DNA from 3 places in the Pseudomonas sp. NY15181 genome. Region 3 is predicted to be linked to each of the others. Evidence: predicted binding sites of a transcription regulator. Region 3 holds the regulator's gene; each other region holds the start of a gene.
What was found. The regulator FliA, encoded in region 3, starts transcription of late flagellar genes. The targets are predictions, from matches to a motif close to CTAAAGTTTNNNNNNNNNNNGCCGNTAA.
Positions count from the first base shown of each region.

Region 1: the regulator FliA is predicted to act here: its motif matches at 1,902-1,929, upstream of ACNFBT_RS05825 (methyl-accepting chemotaxis protein).
Region 2: the regulator FliA is predicted to act here: its motif matches at 3,700-3,727, upstream of ACNFBT_RS05355 (methyl-accepting chemotaxis protein).

Region 1 covers NZ_JBLUPT010000002.1:73,964-80,236, reverse strand. Annotated here, with positions in the region: gene ACNFBT_RS05830 (UPF0158 family protein) at 1-112, opposite strand, end outside; gene ACNFBT_RS05825 (methyl-accepting chemotaxis protein) at 213-1,790, opposite strand; gene ACNFBT_RS05820 (methyl-accepting chemotaxis protein) at 2,246-2,950, opposite strand; partial or broken gene ACNFBT_RS05815 (methyl-accepting chemotaxis protein) at 3,167-4,159, opposite strand; gene ACNFBT_RS05810 (16S rRNA (uracil(1498)-N(3))-methyltransferase) at 4,344-5,051, opposite strand; gene tatC (twin-arginine translocase subunit TatC) at 5,048-5,845, opposite strand; gene tatB (Sec-independent protein translocase protein TatB) at 5,842-6,273, opposite strand, start outside.
Region 2 covers NZ_JBLUPT010000001.1:1,161,289-1,167,561, forward strand. Annotated here, with positions in the region: gene ccoN (cytochrome-c oxidase, cbb3-type subunit I) at 1-1,221, opposite strand, end outside; gene ACNFBT_RS05350 (alpha/beta fold hydrolase) at 1,335-2,042, shown strand; gene ACNFBT_RS05355 (methyl-accepting chemotaxis protein) at 2,093-3,658, opposite strand; gene acnA (aconitate hydratase AcnA) at 3,839-6,273, opposite strand, start outside.
Region 3 covers NZ_JBLUPT010000003.1:564,025-570,297, reverse strand. Annotated here, with positions in the region: gene ACNFBT_RS11410 (chemotaxis protein CheA) at 1-344, opposite strand, end outside; gene ACNFBT_RS11405 (protein phosphatase CheZ) at 377-1,159, opposite strand; gene ACNFBT_RS11400 (chemotaxis response regulator CheY) at 1,179-1,553, opposite strand; gene fliA (RNA polymerase sigma factor FliA) at 1,730-2,479, opposite strand; gene fleN (flagellar synthesis regulator FleN) at 2,476-3,306, opposite strand; gene flhF (flagellar biosynthesis protein FlhF) at 3,475-4,785, opposite strand; gene flhA (flagellar biosynthesis protein FlhA) at 4,801-6,273, opposite strand, start outside.

The DNA.
Region 1 (6,273 bases), on a different contig from region 3:
CGTCTTCGGGGATCAGCAGCACCTGGCCGCTGAAGAGGTCCAGGTAGTGATCGATACCCTGGGTATCGAGCGCGAAGGCCAGTTCGTCGAGGTCGATGGTCAGCGGTCGCATGGTCACTCTCCCAAAGTCGCGAGTAACTGATGCTACGCCATGCGCATGACAACTGTCCTGCCATTGCCGGTCGGCGCGGGCGCACCGACCGGTTGGGGGATCACAGGCGGAAGCGGCCCACCTGCACTTGCAGCTCGTTGCCCAGGCGCGCCAGTTCGCTGCTGGAGCTGGCGGTCTGCTCGCTGGCGGCGGCGGACTGGTCGGCGATCTCGCGCACCTGCACCACGCTGCGGTTGATCTCCTCGGCCACGCTGCTCTGTTGTTCGGCGGCGGAAGCGATCTGCAGGTTCATACCCTGGATATCCGCCACGGTGCGGGCGATCACGGCCAGCGCCTCGCCGGCGCGGCGGGTCAGCTCCACCGAGCTTCCGGTCAGGCGACGGCTGCCGTCCATGCGCTGCGCCGCATCCTGGGCGCCGCGCTGCAGGCCGGCGATCATGCCCTCGATCTCCTCGGTGGACTGCTGGGTGCGCTGCGCCAGGCCGCGCACCTCGTCGGCCACCACGGCGAAACCACGCCCGGCCTCGCCGGCGCGGGCGGCCTCGATGGCGGCGTTGAGCGCCAGCAGGTTGGTCTGCTCGGCCACCGACTTGATCACGTCCAGCACGCTGCCGATCTTCTCGCTCTCCTTGCGCAGCGACTCCATGGCCTCGGCGGAGCGTTCCACCTCGCTGGCCAGACGGTCGATCTGCGCCACCGCATCCTGCACCACCTGATCGCCCTGGCGGGCCTGCTGATCGGCCTGCTGGGCGGCGGCGGAGGCCTGCTCGGCATTGCGCGCGACTTCCTGCACGGTGGCGGCCATCTCGTGGATGGCGCTGGCCACCTGCTCGGTCTCCACGCGCTGGGCATTGACCCCGGCGCGGGTCTGCTCGGTGACCGCCGAGAGTTCGTCGGCGGCCGTGGCCAGTTGGCCGACGCTGCCGCCGAGCTGGCCGATCAGTCGGGCCAGGTTCTCACGCATGCGCAGCATGACGCGCTGCAGCTGCCCCAGTTCGTCCGGGCGTTGCACGTTCAGGTCGCGCGCCAGGCCCCGCGACAGGTCGCCTTCGGCAATGTACTCGGCCAGCTCCAGTGCCTCGTGCAGCGGGCGGACGATCTGCCGGTTGATGGCCCAGCCGGAGAGCAGGCCGAAGGCCAGGGCCAGCACGGCAATGAGGATCAGCCGGGTCTTGGCGGCGGCGGTTTCCGCCGCGTTGCGTTGCAGGGTGTCGTTGTACAGGCGGGTGCTGGCGCCGAGCATCGCCTGGCTGGCGGTGTCCAGGCCCTGGCGCGCTTGCTGCGAGGTGCTGCCTCCTGCGCCGGTCAGGCCGTTGAAGGCCTCTCGGTAGTCGGCCACGGCCTGGCGTACGGCGTTCAGTCTGGCTGCATCGATGTCGCTGCCGCTCAGGCGCTGCTCGATCAGCGTCAGCATCTTCGTGCTGTGCTGCTCGACCCGTTCGGCCTGGGCACGGTCGCCACCCAGTTCGAATTGCAGACGGGCGAGGTTGGCTTGCTGGCTGAGGTCGCCCAGCTCGGTGATGGTCGCCAGTTGCTCGCCGCGCCGGGCCTGATTGTCCAGGCTGCGCAGGCCGCCGAGCAGGACCAGCAGCGTGAGGAACAGAAGGATGCCGAATCCCACCACCAGCTTGAGGCTGACGTTCAGACGTCCCAGCTGGACTACTAACCAATCGTACATGTCGAAAGCTCCAGAAAGGCTTCGCCACGGGATCGACGGCCCGGGGCAGTGAGGATCGGGAAGGAGCGGGTGAGGCGGATTTTTTCGGGACGCATCTGTGTGCGTCAGAGGGTATCGGCGGTGTTTTCGGAAACTAAAGGCTGGAAATAGTCACGATGCGCTCTGGCTTGGGCGAGATTGCTCGCGAACGGGTTTCGCGGCGGGGCGCCCCTCGGTCCTACAGGTCGAATCTGTGCCGGGGATTGCCCTTACCCTAACCCTCTCCCAAGGGGAGAGGGGACCGTATGGTGGAGGGTGAAACTTCGACTTCAGCCGGCAGGGACGGCTCCCTCTCCCTGAGGAGCGGGGCGCGCAGCCAGGGCTGGGGTGAGGGGGAGGCCCCAGAGCCGATATCCCGGAAAACTGCGGCATAAAAAAGGCCCGCATTGCACGGGCCTTATTCATCGCACTGGCGATCAGACGCGGAAGTGGCTGACCAGTACCTGCAGTTCATTGCCCAGGCGCGCCAGCTCCATGCTGGAGGCGGCGGTTTCCTCGCTGGCGGCGGCGGTCTGCTCGGAGATGTCGCGAACGTTCATCACGCTGCGGTTGATCTCCTCGGCCACGGCGCTCTGCTGCTCGGAGGCGGCGGCGATCTGCTGGTTCATCGACTGGATGGTCGACACGGTGCGGGTGATCGCGCCCAGGCGCTCGCCGGCGCGGCGGGTCAGGTCGACGGTGCTGACGGTCAGCTCGCGGCTGGTCTCCATCATCTGCACGGCCTGCTGGGTGCCGCTCTGCAGGCCGGCGATCAGTTCCTCGATCTCCTCGGTGGAGGACTGGGTGCGTTGCGCCAGGGCGCGCACCTCGTCGGCCACCACGGCGAAACCACGGCCGGCGTCGCCGGCGCGGGCGGCCTCGATGGCGGCGTTGAGGGCCAGCAGGTTGGTCTGCTCGGCCACCGCCTTGATCACGTCCAGCACGCTGCCGATCTTCTCGCTTTCGCGCTTGAGCTTGAGCACCGACTCGTTGGAGCGGTCGACCTCGCTGGCGAGACGGTCCATCTGGCCGACGGCCTCGTTCACCGCACCTTCGCCGTCGCGGGCCTGACGGTCGGCGGCGGAGGCGGCCTCGGAGGCCTCCTCGGCGTTGCGCGCGACTTCCTGCACGGTGGCGGCCATCTCGTTCATGGCGGTGGCGACCTGGTCGGTTTCGCTCTTCTGGTTGTTCACCCCGGCGCTGGTCTGCTCGGTGACCGCGGACAGCTCCTCGGCGGCGCTGGCGATCTGCGTCACGCCGTCGTGGATGCGGCCGATCAGCTCGCGCAGGGACAGGTTCATGCGCTGCATGCTCTTCTGCAGCTGGCCCAGTTCGTCGGCGCGGCTGGTGTGGATGTCACGGGAGAGATCGCCGTCGGCGATGCGCTCGGCGTGGCCCAGCACCTCGCGCAGCGGATTGACGATCTGCCCGGTGATGGTCCAGGCGGCGATCAGGCCGAGCACCAGGGCGATCAGGGCGGCGAGGCCCAGCAGGGTCTTCGCCTGGGCAACGCCGGCGTCGCGCTTGGCGGTTTCGCTGACGGTGAGTTCATTGCTGATCTTCTCGATCTGCACGCCGCCGTCGCGCATGCGGTCGCGGGCAGCCTGGCTGGCGTTGACCTCGGTGCGGTAGGTGTCGAGCGCGGCGCGATAGGCGGCCAGTGCGTCGAGGGCGCTCTGGTAGTCGGAGGCCAGGTCGGCGGGGGCATTCTGCATGCCCGCCTGTACGGCCTGGGTGGCCTGCTGGAGTCCGTCGACGGCGGTCTTCTCCAGCGCGGGGTTATCGACGCTGGTATAGGCGAGTACCTGGAAGCGCGCCGCCATCACCTGGCGGCCCAGGCTGGCCAGCGCCTGCAACTGCCGCGGACTTTCGAGGCTGCTGCTGGCGACCAGTTTCTGCTCGGCCTTCTCCAGGCCGCCGGTGATCAGCGCGGCGTTGCGGATCAGGTTCTGCTTGGCGGCGTCACGGGCGGCGAAGGACTTCAGCAGTTCGTCATACAGCCGGCGATACTCCGTCACCAGCTCATGTTGCTGGTCCAGCTTGCGGCGGTCCTGTGCTTCGCTGAACTTGTCGTAGATAGCCTTGTGGCGCTGTTCCAGCTGGTCCAGGGCGTCGACCACCAGCTTGGCGTCTTCCGGCGCGCGGGTGGACTGGAACTTCAGGCGCGCGATGCGCAGGTCCTTGGCGCCGGCCACCAACTCGGAAATCTCGCCGAGCTTGTCACCCCGGTTGATCACGTTGCTCAGGTTGATCCAGCCGGTGAGGGCGATCAGCAGGGTGAGCAGCAGCACCAGGCCGAAGCCGGCGGCGAGTTTGAGTCGGACACTGAGGTTGTTGAACCAGCGGAACATGGTGGTGGGGCTCCAGCGATGAACGGGGCCGGTGCGCATGGCTGAGCGGGAGACGCGCAGAGTGGGAACGACCGGTACTGCGGGTATCGGCGCCCATGGCTGGAACTGAAGTGTTTCGCGGTGCTTTTCTGACTGAAGGTTCACGCGGAAAACCGCGTGGTTCCTGGCCTGTAGCCCGTTTTACCTAGAACAGGCGTGCCAGGAGCGCGGTGACCGCGGTTTCGACACGCAGGATGCGCTCGCCGAGCTGGACCGGGTTGAGCCCGGCTTCGCGGAGTTTTTCCACTTCGTAGGGAATCCAGCCGCCCTCGGGGCCGATGGCCAGGGTGACCGGCTCGGCGAGGGCGCGCGGGCACTCGGGCCAGGGGCCGGGATGGCCGATCAGGCCGAGGCTGTCGGCGGCAAGGGCGGGCAGGCGGTCCTCGACGAAGGGCTTGAAGCGCTTCTCGATGATCACTTCCGGCAGCACCGTGTCGCGGGCCTGCTCGAGGCCGAGGATCAATTGCTCGCGCACGGCCTCGGGTTCGAGGAAGGGGGTCTGCCAGAAGCTCTTTTCCACCCGGTAGCTGTTGAGCAGCACCAGGCGCGGCACGCCCATCGCGGCGACGGTCTGCAGCACGCGGCGGAGCATCTTCGGGCGGGGCAGGGCGAGCAGCAGGGTGAGCGGCAGCTTGGCCGGCGGTGCCTGGTCGAAGCTGACCTGCAGCTCGGCCTCGTTGGCTTCCAGGCGCAGCAGGCGGCCTTCGCCCATCAACCCGCCGAGGCGGCCGACGCGCATGCGGTCGCCGCTTTCGGCGCGATGGACTTCCTGCATGTGGGTCAGGCGGCGGTCGCGCAGGATCACGCGGTCCGCCGCGACGAAGTCGGCGTCGTCGAGCAGCAGCAGGTTCACGGACGGGTGGCCGGCGGCTGGTCGCCCTTGGACTGGCCTTCTTCGGTTTCCGGCCCGCGCTTGCGGATCAGGTGGCTGAACAGCACGCCGGCCTCGAACAGCATCCACATCGGCACTGCCAGCAGGGTCTGCGACATCGGGTCCGGCGGGGTGAGGATCATGCCGACGACGAAGCAGCCGATGATCACGTAGGGGCGGATCTTCTTCAGGTAGGCCACGTCGACCACGCCGATCCACACCAGCAGCACGGTGGCTACGGGAATCTCGAAGGCCACGCCGAAGGCGAACAGCAGGGTGAGGAAGTCGAGATAGCTGTTGATGTCGGTCATCGGCGTCACCCCTTCCGGGGCCTGGCCGAGGAAGAAGTGGAACATCAACGGGAACACCAGGAAGTAGGCGAAGGCCATGCCGGCGTAGAACAGCACGATGCTGGAGGCCAGCAGCGGCAGGGCGACGCGCTTCTCGTGCTTGTACAGGCCCGGCGCGATGAAGCCCCAGACCTGGCCGAGGATCACCGGCATGGCGATCAGCACGGCGACGATCATGGTCAGCTTGAGCGGCGCGAGGAAGGCCGACGCCGGGTCGATGGCGATCATGGTCGCGCCTTCGGGCAGGAAGCGCCGCAGCGGCTCGGAGGCCAGGGCGTAGATCTTCTGCGAGAAGTACAGCAGGCCGATGAAGATCACGAAGATCGCGATCACGCAGCGCAACAGGCGCGTGCGCAGCTCGGTCAGGTGCGAGACCAGGGGCATTTCCTGGTCGTTTTCGGGCTGGTCGGGTTTTTCGGCGCTCATGGGTTACGCGGCGTCTCGGACGAAGCGGGCGGCTGGCTCGCGGCAGTCGGTTGGCTGGCTTCCGGTGCTTGCGGCACAGCAGACGCCTCTTCCGGGGTGGCCGGCGGAACGATGCCCGCGCCCGGCAAGCTGTTCAGGCGGCTATTGGGCGCGAAGGTCGGCGCCGCGGGCGGCTCGACGGGCGTGCCCTGGCCTTCGGACTGGGCCGGCGGCTGCTGCGGGTTGAAGGTTTCCCGGGCCTGTTCTTGCAGGTCGGTCAGCGGCGCCATCAGCTTCTTGGCTTCCTGTTCCATCTGCAGGATGTGCTCGTTGTGCAGCTGGCGGCGAATTTCATCCGCGCCAAGCTCCCGCTCCACTTCCGTCTTGATGGCGTTGAAGCTGCGCTTGAGCCGGCCGATCCACAGGCCGGCGGTGCGCGCGGCACCCGG
Region 2 (6,273 bases), on a different contig from region 3:
GCCCTGTGTGATGCCGTTGACCCACATGGAGGCGATGTACAGAACGGTACCGATGGTGGCCAGCCAGAAGTGGGTGTTGATCAGGCCCACGCTGTGCATCTGCTCGCGGCCGAAGACCTTCGGGATCATGTGGTACAGGGAGCCGATGGACACCATGGCGACCCAGCCCAGGGCGCCGGCGTGTACGTGGCCGATGGTCCAGTCGGTGTAGTGGGAGAGGGCGTTGACGGTCTTGATGGCCATCATCGGGCCTTCGAAGGTGGACATGCCGTAGAAGGCCAGGGAAACCACCAGGAAGCGCAGGATCGGGTCGGTGCGCAGCTTATGCCAGGCGCCCGAGAGGGTCATCATGCCGTTGATCATGCCGCCCCAGCTCGGAGCCAGCAGGATCAGGGACATCACCATGCCCAGTGACTGCGCCCAGTCCGGCAGCGCGGTGTAGTGCAGGTGGTGCGGACCGGCCCAGATGTAGACGGCGATCAGCGCCCAGAAGTGCACGATGGACAGGCGGTAGGAGTAGACCGGGCGCTCGGCCTGCTTCGGAACGAAGTAGTACATCATCCCCAGGAAGCCGGCGGTGAGGAAGAAGCCCACGGCGTTGTGGCCGTACCACCACTGGATCATGGCGTCGGTGGCGCCCGAGTACAGCGAGTAGGACTTGGTCAGGCTGACCGGGATCTCCAGGTTGTTGACCACGTGCAGCAGGGCCACGGTCAGGATGAAGCCGCCGAAGAACCAGTTGCCCACATAGATGTGCTTGGTCTTGCGCTTGATCAGGGTGCCAAAGAAGACGATCGCGTAGCTGACCCAGACGATGGTGATCAGGATGTCGATCGGCCATTCCAGCTCGGCGTACTCCTTGGAGGAGGTCAGGCCCAGCGGCAGGGTGATGGCGGCCAGCAGGATCACCAGCTGCCAACCCCAGAAGGTGAAGGACGCGAGGGTGTCCGAGAACAGGCGGGTCTGGCAGGTACGCTGCACGGCGTAATAGCTGGTGGCAAATAGTGCGCAGCCGCCGAAGGCGAAGATCACGGCGTTGGTGTGCAGCGGGCGCAGGCGTCCGAAGCTGGTCCAGGGTAGGCCGAGGTTGAGTTCGGGCCACACCAGTTGCGCGGCGATCAGGACACCGACGGCCATGCCGACGATCCCCCAGACCACTGTCATAATGGCGAACTGGCGGACCACCTTATAGTTATAAGCGGTCTGATTGGTTGTGCTCATTTATGGGCTTCCATCCACGGTTATGGGCTATGCCCATCCCGGCAGGTTTTTTACGGCAGATGCCGCCCCTCCCCCTTGGGATAGGTACTAATTAGGAATTAGCGGAGTGAAGGATGGATAAAGGCCCCTCCCGGAATATTGATTCCGGTCAATTGCCGCCAGAGACCCTTGTCACGGGCGCCTGCGGTGCTTTGTCGCTGCTGCGGAACCCGGCATGCGGCGCACTGTCGGCTACGCTGGTCCTCGCCCATGGCGCCGGTGCGCCGATGGACAGTCCGTTCATGGATGACATTGCCCAGCGCCTGGCACAGCGTGGCATCGCCGTGCTGCGCTTTGAGTTTCCCTACATGGCGCTGCGCCGCGAAGACGGTCGCCGGCGGCCGCCGAATCCGCAGAAGCAGTTGCTGGAGTGCTGGCGCGCGGTGTACGCGCAGGTGCGCGCCGAAGTGCCCGGCAAGCTCGCCATCGGCGGCAAGTCCATGGGTGGGCGCATGGCCAGCCTGCTGGCGGACGAACTGGGCGCTGATGCGCTGGTCTGCCTTGGCTATCCCTTCTACGCCGCTGGCAAGCCGGAGAAGCCGCGCGTTGCACACCTGGCCGAATTGAAGACGCCGACCCTGATCGTCCAGGGCGAGCGCGATGCGCTGGGTGACCGCCCCACGGTCGAGGGCTACGCCTTGTCACCGGCCATCCAGCTGCGCTGGCAGGCGGCTGCCGACCACGACCTCAAGCCGCTCAAGGCCTCCGGGCTGACTCACGCGCAGCACCTGGAAACGACGGCGGAGTCCGTTGCCGAATTCCTGCGGAATCTGCCCGCCTGAATGAAAAAGCCCGTCGCAAGGACGGGCTTTTTCATTCAGGCCATTGCGCCTCAGCGGTTGAACCGCTCCACCAGCGAATACTGGCGATGCGCGGTCTGGGTCAGCTCCTCGCTGAGCATTGCGGTGCGCTGCGCTTCGCCGGACGTCTGGTCGGCCAGGTCGGCGATGGTGCTGATGTTGCGGTTGATCTCTTCGGCCACCGCGCTCTGTTCTTCCGCCGCGGCGGCGATCTGGGTGGTCATCTCGGTGATGTTGGCCACCGCATCGCTGATGCCCACCAGGGCGTTGTCGGCGCGCAGCACGCGCTCCACACCTTCGTCGGCCTGGCGGCGGCCCGCTTCCATGGCGCGTACTGCCTCGGTAGCGGTGTTCTGCAGGTTGGCGATCAACTGATGGATCTGCTCGGTGGACTCGGCGGTGCGCTGGGCCAGCGAACGGACCTCGTCGGCCACCACGGCGAAGCCCCGGCCCATTTCACCTGCACGGGCGGCCTCGATGGCGGCGTTGAGCGCCAGCAGGTTGGTCTGGTCGGCGATGCCCTTGATCACGTCTACCACGCCACCAATCTCGTCGCTGTCACGGGCGAGCTGGCTGACCGCTTCGCCGGTTTCGCCCACCGAGCTGGACAGGCGCTGCATGGCCTCGCGGGTCTCGGCGGCGATCAGGCGGCCCTGGCTGGTCAGGTCGTTGGCCTGGCGGGTGGCGTCGGCGGTGCGCTGCACGTTGTCGGCCACTTCCTGGGTGGTGGCGGCCATCTCGTTGACCGCGGTGGCGACCTGCTCGGTCTCCTGGCGCTGGCGATCCAGTCCGGCGGAGCTGTGGTGGGCCAGGGTGTCGGCCTCGCGTGCCTGTTCAGTCAGGGATTCGGCGGTGTCCTGCAGACGAGTCAGGCAGGTCTTCAGGCGCGCTTCCTGGCTGAGGATGGACATTTCCAGACGCGCCTGGGCCCCACGGCTGTCGGTGTACATCTGGGCGATCAGCGGGTCGGAGGTGGTCTGCTCGGCCAGTTGCAGCAGGCGCTTCAGGCCGCGCTGTTGCCAGCTCAGGCCGGTGAGGCCCAGCGGAATCGAGAGTAGAGCGGCAAGCAGGAAGCCCCAGTGGGAATCCAGCCAGACACCGATGAGGAAGGCTATCTGGCCGATCAGGATGAACGGCAGCCAGTCCAGCAGCACCGGCAGCCAGCGGTCGTGGGCCGGGATGGCCGGCTTGCCGGCGTTGATCCGCGCGTACAGCGCCTCGGCGCGGCGAACCTGTTCGGCGGTAGGTTTCACCCGTACCGACTCGTAGCCGACGATCTCGTTGCGTTCGAAGATCGGCGTGACGTAGGCACTGACCCAATAGTGATCGCCGCTCTTGCAGCGGTTCTTGACGATGCCCATCCACGGGCGGCCCTTCTTCAGGGTGCTCCACATGTGCTCGAACACCGCCGGCGGTACGTCCGGATGGCGCACCAGGTTATGCGGTGCGCCGACCAGTTCTTCACGCGAGAAGCCACTGATGTTGATGAAGGCATCGTTGGTGTAGGTGATCACGCCGCGCGCGTCGGTGGTGGAGATCAGTCGCTGGTCGGCGGGGAAGGTGCGTTCACGCTGGGTGATCGGCTGGTTGTTACGCATGTGAGGAGTGTTCCACAGCTGAAGCGAATCGCTTGGTCAGGGTATCGGCCGCCGGATCAGCAAGTTGATGGTTGTTTCGGAAAAATGTCAGCGCAGCACTGGACGATAGCCGGGTGCTATCAGTCACGGAATCCTTCGAAAGTCGTGTGGCGGCCCGTTGCGGGCCGCCACGGTGGCGGTTCAGATCAAGCTGCGCAGCACGTAGTGCAGGATGCCGCCGGCCTTGAAGTACTCGACCTCGTTCTGGGTGTCGATTCGGCAGAGCACCTCGAAGCCGTCCTGGCTGCCGTCCTCGCGGGTCACCCCGATCCTGAGGTTCATGTGTGGCTTCAGTTCACCGGAAAGCCCGCTGATGCTCAGCACCTCCCGGCCGGTCAGCTTCAGTGTCTTGCGGTCCTGGCCGTCCTTGAATTGCAGCGGCAGCACGCCCATGCCCACCAGGTTGGAGCGGTGGATGCGTTCGAAGCTCTCGGCGATCACCGCTTTCACGCCCAGCAGGTTGGTGCCCTTGGCCGCCCAGTCGCGGGACGAGCCGGTGCCGTATTCCTTGCCGGCGACGATCACCAGAGCCGTGCCGTCCTGCTGGTAGCGCATGGCGGCGTCGTAGATCGCCAGCTTTTCGCCGCTGGGAACGTAAAGCGTGTTGCCGCCTTCCTCGCCGCCGAGCATCTCGTTCTTGATGCGGATGTTGGCGAAGGTGCCGCGCATCATCACCTCATGGTTCCCACGACGTGAGCCGTAGGAGTTGAAGTCGGCGTAGGCCACACCGTGTTCGCTGAGGTAGCGGCCGGCGGGGCTGTCCTTCTTGATGTTGCCGGCGGGGGAGATGTGGTCGGTGGTCACCGAGTCGCCCAGCACTGCGAGGATGCGGGCCTGCCGGATGTCCTCGACCTTCGGCGGCGCCTCGGCGATGTGCTCGAAGAAGGGAGGGTGCTGGATGTAGGTGGAGTCGTCCTGCCAGGTGTAGGTCTTGGCATCCGGCACCTGGATCGCACGCCATTTCTCGTCGCCCTGGAAGACTTCGGCGTACTCCTTGTGGAACATCGCCGTATCCACTTTCTGAATGGCCTCGGCAATTTCCTGCTGGGTCGGCCAGATGTCCTTCAGATAGACCGGCTTGCCGTCCTTGCCGGTGCCCAGCGGGTCTCTGGTCAGGTCGGTGCGCACGGTGCCAGCCAGGGCGTAGGCCACCACCAGTGGTGGCGAGGCCAGCCAGTTGGTTTTCACCAACGGGTGCACGCGGCCCTCGAAGTTGCGGTTGCCGGAAAGCACCGAGGCCACCGTCAGGTCGGCCTGCTGGATGGCTTTTTCGATGGGCTCCAGCAGCGGGCCGGAGTTGCCGATGCAGGTGGTGCAGCCGTAGCCCACCAGGTCGAAGCCCAGTTCGTCCAGGTAGCGGGTCAGCCCGGCGGCGCGGAAGTAGTCGGTCACCACCTTGGAGCCGGGGGCCAGCGAGCTCTTCACCCAGGGTTTGCGCTGCAGGCCCTTCTCCAGCGCCTTCTTCGCCAGCAGGCCGGCGGCCATCATCACGCTGGGGTTGGAAGTGTTGGTGCAGGAGGTGATGGCGGCGATGGCCACGGCGCCGTTCTTCAGCCGGTAGGTGTGGCCGTCCTGCTGGTAGTCGATTTCCCCGGGCGGCGTCGAGGCGCCCACCGCGGCACCTCCGCCGCCTTCGCTGAGCAGCCGGCCTTCCTCGGTGGAGGAGGGTTTGATCTGCAGGCCGAGGAAGTCGTCGAAGGCCTGGCTGACATGGCCGAGGGCGACGCGGTCCTGCGGGCGCTTGGGTCCGGCCAGGCTGGCTTCGACTTCACCCATGTCCAGTTGCAGGGAATCGGTGAATACCGGCTCGTGGCCTTTTTCGCGCCACAGGCCCTGGGCCTTGCAGTAAGTCTCCACCAGCTTGACGACTTCGTCCGGGCGTCCGGACAGGCGCAGGTAACCCAGGGTGATTTCGTCCACCGGGAAGAAGCCGCAGGTGGCGCCGTATTCCGGGGCCATGTTGGCGATGGTGGCGCGGTCTGCCAGGGGCAGGTCGGCCAGGCCGTCGCCGTAGAATTCGACGAATTTTCCGACCACGCCCTTCTTGCGCAGCATCTGGGTGACCGTCAGCACTAGGTCGGTGGCGGTAATCCCTTCCTTCAGCTTGCCGGTGAGCTTGAAGCCAATCACTTCGGGGATCAGCATCGATACCGGCTGGCCGAGCATGGCCGCTTCCGCCTCGATGCCGCCGACGCCCCAGCCGAGCACGCCGAGGCCGTTGATCATGGTGGTGTGCGAGTCGGTGCCCACCAGGGTATCGGGGAAGGCGTAGGTTCTGCCGCCTTCATCCTTGGTCCATACGGTGCGCCCCAGGTATTCCAGGTTGACCTGGTGGCAGATGCCGGTGCCTGGCGGTACCACGCGGAAGTTGTCGAAGGCGTTCTGGCCCCAGCGCAGGAAGGCGTAGCGCTCGCCGTTGCGCTCCATCTCGATCTCGACGTTCTGGGCGAAGGCGGCCTGGCTTGCGAACTTGTCGACCATCACCGAGTGGTCGATGACCAGGTCGACGGGGGATAGCGGATTGATCTTCTGCGGATCGCCCCCGGCCCTGGCCATGGCGTCGCGCATCGCGGCCA
Region 3 (6,273 bases):
GCCGGAGTCGGCTCTTCCGCGTCACGCACCTGCTGGAACATGACGTTGACGGTATCCAGCGCCTGCAGCATCACGTCCATCAGCTCGGCATCTACGCGGCGTTCGCCCTTGCGCAGCATGTCGAACACGTTCTCGGCGATGTGGCAGCACTCCACCAGCGCGTTCAGCTGGAGGAAGCCCGCCCCACCCTTGACGGTGTGGAACCCGCGGAAGATGGCATTGAGCAGGTCCATGTCTTCCGGGCGGCTTTCCAGCTCGACCAGTTGCTCGGACAGTAGCTCGAGAATCTCGCCGGCCTCCACCAGGAAGTCCTGGAGGATTTCGTCATCGGCGTCGAAGCTCATTCGGGTGCTCCCTCTACAGCGTCAGGCGACGCTTAAAAACCAAGGCTGGACAACAGGTCGTCGACATCGTCCTGACCGGACACGACGTCTTTTCTTGTATCGGCAGCGATTTGCGGACCTTCACCCTTGGACGATCTTTCTTTTTCAACCGCCTCGGTCATGCCCTGGTAGTCATGCTCGATGCCCGCGTAGCGGTCCACCTGACCGGCCATCCAGACCAGCTTGACCAGGTTCGACTCGACCTCGGTGACCAGCTTGGTGACGCGCTTGATCACCTGCCCGGTGAGGTCCTGGAAGTCCTGCGCCAGGAGGATGTCGTTGAGGTGCGCGGAAAGCTTCCGGCTGTCCTGGGCGCTGATGTAGAGGAACTGCTCCACGCGCTTGGCCAGCTCACGGAAGGCATCGGGCCCCAGCTCGCGGCGCATGAAACGCCCCCAGTCTTCCTGCAGCTCCTTGGCCTGGGTCTCGATGTGCATGACCACCGGGGTGCACTCTTCCACCAGGTCCATGGTGCGGTTGGCCGCCTTCTCGGTCATCTTCACCACATAGGAGAGACGATCGGTGGCGTCGGCGATCTGCGACATTTCCTCGGCGTGGCGGGAACTGGGGTCGATCTGGAAGTTGACGATGGCGTTGTGCAGCTCGCGGGTGAGCTTGCCGACTTCCTGGTAGAGCCCGCGATCGCGCGTCTGGTTGAGCTCGGAGATCAGCTGCACGGCGGTCTGGACTTCGCCGCGTTCAAGGCAGTCGACCAATTCGCGCGCATGTTTTTTCAGGGTCGACTCGAAGTCACCCGCGGATTCGTTGAAATCCATGACGCCCTCTTGATCAGCCTCAGCTGCCGACCCGCTCGAAAATCTTCTCGATCTTTTCTTTCAGCACCTGAGCGGTGAAAGGCTTGACCACATAGCCGTTGACCCCGGCCTGGGCCGCTTCGATGATCTGGTCGCGCTTGGCCTCGGCGGTGACCATCAGTACCGGCAGGTGCTTCAGACGTTCGTCGGCGCGGACCGCGCGCAGCAGGTCGATGCCGGTCATGCCGGGCATGTTCCAGTCGGTGACAAGGAAGTCGAAGTTGCCGCTGTGCAGCATCGGCAGCGCAGTGGTGCCGTCGTCGGCTTCTGCGGTGTTGGTGAACCCCAGGTCCCGCAGGAGGTTCTTGATGATGCGCCTCATCGTGGAAAAGTCGTCCACGATGAGAATTTTCATATTCTTGTCCAAACCGACCTCCATCGATACCAGGCACGTCCTGGCGGGCGTGCCGTCAATTCATCGAGCGGCGTGCGCTCATCCCGTTTGGGCGGCGTCAAAGGGACGTCGCCCGAAAGAATTCTGAAATCTAAATCTGAAGCCTACGAAAAAGCCGACGCGAAACTACCCGAACCTCAGTGCGCGCGCCACTCCGCCAGACGTGCCCGCAAGCGCGCGGCGCATTGGCTGTGCAGCTGGCTGACCCGGGACTCGCTGACCCCCAGCACTTCGCCGATCTCCTTGAGGTTGAGCTCCTCGTCGTAGTACAGGGCCAGCACCAGCCGCTCGCGTTCGGGCAGCTTGGTGATGGCGTCGGCCAGCGCCGCCTGGAAGCGTTCGTCTTCCAGGCCGTGGGAGGGCTCGTTGCCCTGGTGCGAAGCGTCTTCGGCCAGGCCACCGCCCTGCTCGCCGTCCTGCAGCAGATCGTCGAAGCTGTACAGGCGGCTGCCCTGGGTGTCGCTGAGGATGCCGTAATACTCTTCGAGACTCATATTGAGTTCGGCAGCAACTTCCTGATCTTTAGCGTCACGTCCGGTTCGAGCCTCGACGGTGCGGATCGCATCGCTGACCATGCGGGTGTTGCGGTGCACCGAGCGCGGGGCCCAGTCGCCCTTGCGCACTTCGTCGAGCATGGCGCCGCGGATGCGGATGCCGGCGTAGGTCTCGAAGCTCGCGCCCTTGCCGGCGTCGTATTTCTTCGCCGCCTCCAGCAGGCCGATCATGCCGGCCTGCATCAGGTCCTCCACCTGCACGCTGGCCGGCAGGCGGCCCAGCAGGTGGTAGGCAATGCGTTTGACCAGCGGCGCGTAGCGCTGGATCAGTTGGTCCTGGGAGTTCTGCGCCTGCGCCTTGCTGTACATACGCGCTCCAGAGGCCGTCATCATACGGCCGAACCCGTGGTCGGGTGCTGCACCAGGCGCTCGACGAAGAACTCCAGGTGCCCACGCGGGTTGGCCGGCAGCGGCCAGCTGTCGACTTTCTGCGCTACCGCACGGAACGCCAGGGAGGCCTTGCTGCGCGGGAACGCCTCATACACCGAACGCTGCTTCTGCACCGCCTTGCGCACCGATTCGTCGTACGGAATGGCGCCCACGTACTGCAGCGCCACATCGAGGAAGCGGTCGGTGACCTTGGTCAGCTTGGCGAACAGGTTGCGGCCCTCCTGGGGGCTGTGGGCCATGTTCGCCAGTACGCGGAAGCGGGTCATGCCGTAGTCGCGGTTGAGCAGCTTGATCAAAGCGTAGGCGTCGGTGATCGAGGTGGGTTCGTCGCAGACGACCAGCAGCACTTCCTGGGCGGCGCGGACGAAGCTCACCACCGAGTCGCCGATGCCGGCGGCGGTGTCCACCACCAGCACGTCGATGTTGTCGCTGATGTCGCTGAAGGCCTGGATCAGACCGGCGTGCTGCATGGGCGTGAGGTGCACCATGCTCTGCGTGCCGGAAGCCGCCGGAACGATGCGAACGCCGCCGGGACCCTGGAGGATCACGTCGCGCAGGTCGCACTCGCCTTCGATGACGTCGGCCAGCGTGCGCTTGGGCGTCAGGCCCAGCAGCACGTCGACGTTGGCCAGGCCCAGGTCGGCGTCCAGCAGCATGACGCGGCGGCCGAGGTCGGCCAGCGCCAGCGACAGGTTCACCGACACGTTGGTCTTGCCGACACCACCCTTGCCACCGGTGACTGCGATTACCTGTACAGGATGCATGCCCATATCAATACCTTGTCTCGTCATTCAGCCGCCGCGCCCCCTGGCGCTGCGGCCTTGCCGGCTGCGGTGCTCTACCGCTTCCGGCGTTCGCGGATCGTCTGCCAGAGCATCCGCCTCGCCGGGCAGCCCACCTGGCCACCCCTCGCCCCACCACGGGGCCGTTCAATTCGTTCAGCTGGCGCGACGCACCGGCTGCTGGTACAGGCCGGCGAACAGGTCGGCCATGGCGTCCTCGCTCGGCTCTTCCGGCGCCTGCAGGCTCACCGCGCGGCTGACCAGCTGATGGCTGCGCGCAATCTGCAGATCATCCGGAATCTTCGGACCGTCCGCCAGATAGGCTACCGGGAGACGCTGGCCAATTGCCAGAGCGAGCGCCTCGCCGAGGCTGCCGGCTTCGTCCAGCTTGGTCAGGATGCACCCGGCCAGACCGCATACACGATAGTTCTGCCAGGCGGCCTTGAGCACCTGGGCCTGGCTGGTCGCGGCCAGCACCAGATAGTTCTTCACGTTCAGGCTCTGTGCCGCCAGGGCTTCGAGCTGCATGCGCAGCGCCGGATCATTGGCGGGCAGGCCGGCGGTATCGATCAGCACCAGGCGCTTGCGCGCCAGCGGCGCCATGGCCTGGATCAGCGACTGGCCCGGATCGACCAGGGTCACCGGCACATTGAGGATGCGGCCGAGGGTCTTGATCTGCTCCTGGGCACCAATGCGGAAGCTGTCCATGGACACCAGTGCGATGCTCTGCGCGCCGTACTTCAGCACATAGCGGGCCGCCAGCTTGGCCAGGGTGGTGGTCTTGCCCATGCCGGCCGGACCGACCAGCGCGACCACCCCGCCCTGCTCCAGCAGGTCGATTTCCGGGGTGTTGATGGAGCGCGCCAGGTGCGCCAGCAGCATGCGCCAGGCCTGCTTCGGCTCGGCGATGGAAGCCACCTTCTCCAGCAGACTGCGCGACAGGTCTGCCGGCAGGCCCATGCGCTGCAGGCGGCGCCACAGGTTGGCCTGCTTCGGACGCTGGTTCTGCAGCTGGTTCCAGGCAATCGAGCCCAGCTGCACTTCGATCAGTTCACGCAGGCCGTTGAGCTCGAAGCGCATGGCCTCCAGCGCCTGCTGGCCGACGTTGGCGGCGGCCGGCGCAACTGGTGCGGCCATGGCTTCGGCCAGGGTCTCGGCGGCGCTGCGGCGCGGCGTCTCGACGCCGTACATTTGACGGTCCTTGCGCACGGCCTCGCTCATGCGGGTCGGCTCGCTCAGCTCGGCCTTGGCCTGGGCGATGCGCGCCTGGGTCTTGCGCAGCTCGGCTTCCAGCGCCGGGTTCGGCTTGCTGGCCGCTGCCGGGGCCTGGTAGTCCAGGGCCGCGGTCAGTTCCACGCCGCCAGCGACACGGCGGTTGCCGATGATCGCGGCGTCCGGGCCCAGCTCGTCACGGACCAGTTTCATGGCCTGACGCATATCGGCGGCGAAGAAGCGTTTTACCTGCATGGCCTGCGACCTCAATCAGTTCTGCCCAACGGTGGCGACGATCGTCACTTGTTTGTTGTCCGGGATTTCCTGGTAAGCCAGCACGTGCATGGTGGGGACCGCCATCCGCGCGAATCGGGACATCATCGCGCGGACGGGACCGGCCACCAGCAGGATCGCCGGCTTGCCGAGCATTTCCTGGCGCTGCGCCGCCTCGACCATCGAGCGTTGCAGCTTTTCCGCCATTCCGGGCTCCAGCAACATGCCGTCTTCGGAGCCCTGTCCGGCCTTCTGCAGACTGTTCAGCAATATCTGTTCCAACCTGGGTTCCAGAGTGATCACAGGCAGCTCCGGCTCTAGTCCCACAATGGTTTGCACGATTGCGCGGGACAGCGCGACGCGAACTGCCGCCACCATGGCGGCGGGATCTTGACTCTTGGCGGCGACGTTGGCGATGGCCTCGGCGATGGTGCGGATGTCGCGCACCGGCACCTGTTCCTGCAGCAATGCCTGCAGGACCTTGAGCAGGGTCGACAGGGAGATCATCCCCGGCACCAGCTCTTCCGCCAGCTTCGGCGAAGTCTTGGCCAGCAGCTGCATCAGTTGCTGGACTTCCTCGTGACCGAGCAGCTCATGGGCGTGCTTGTGCAGCACCTGGTTCAGGTGGGTGGCGACCACGGTGCTGGCATCGACCACGGTGTAGCCCAGGGACTGCGCCTGGTCGCGCTGGGACGGCTCGATCCACACCGCCTCCAGCCCGAAGGCCGGGTCCTTGCCGGCGATGCCGTTCAGGGTGCCGAACACCTGGCCTGGGTTGATCGCCAGCTCGCGGTCCGGGTAGATCTCGGCTTCCGCCACGCTGACGCCCATCAGCGTCAAACGATAGGCGTTGGGCAGCAGGTCGAGGTTGTCGCGAATATGCACCGACGGCATCAGGAAGCCCAGGTCCTGGGACAGCTTCTTGCGTACGCCCTTGATCCGCGCCAGCAGCTGGCCACCCTGGTTGCGATCCACCAGCGGGATCAGGCGATAGCCGACTTCCAGGCCGACCATGTCCACCGGGGTCACGTCGTCCCAGCCCAGTTCCTTGGTTTCCTGGGCGCGCTGGGCCGGCAGCAGCTCCTGCTGGCGCTGGGTTTCCTGCTCGGCCTGCTGCGCCGCCTGGCGCTGGCGCTGCCAGATCAGGTACGCGCCGCCGGCGGCCAGGCCGCCCAGGCCGACGAAGGAAATGTGCGGCATGCCCGGCACCAGGCCCATGGCGATCAGGATCGCGGCGGAGATGGCCAGTGCCTTGGGCGAGGCGAACATCTGGCGGTTCACCTGCTGGCCCATGTCCTCGGCGCTGGACACGCGGGTCACCATGATCGCCGCGGCGGTGGACAGCAGCAGCGACGGCAGCTGTGCCACCAATCCGTCACCGATGGTCAGCAGGGCGTAGACCTTGCCGGCATCGCCGAAGCTCATCGAGTGCTGGAGCATGCCGATGGCGACGCCACCGATGAGGTTGAT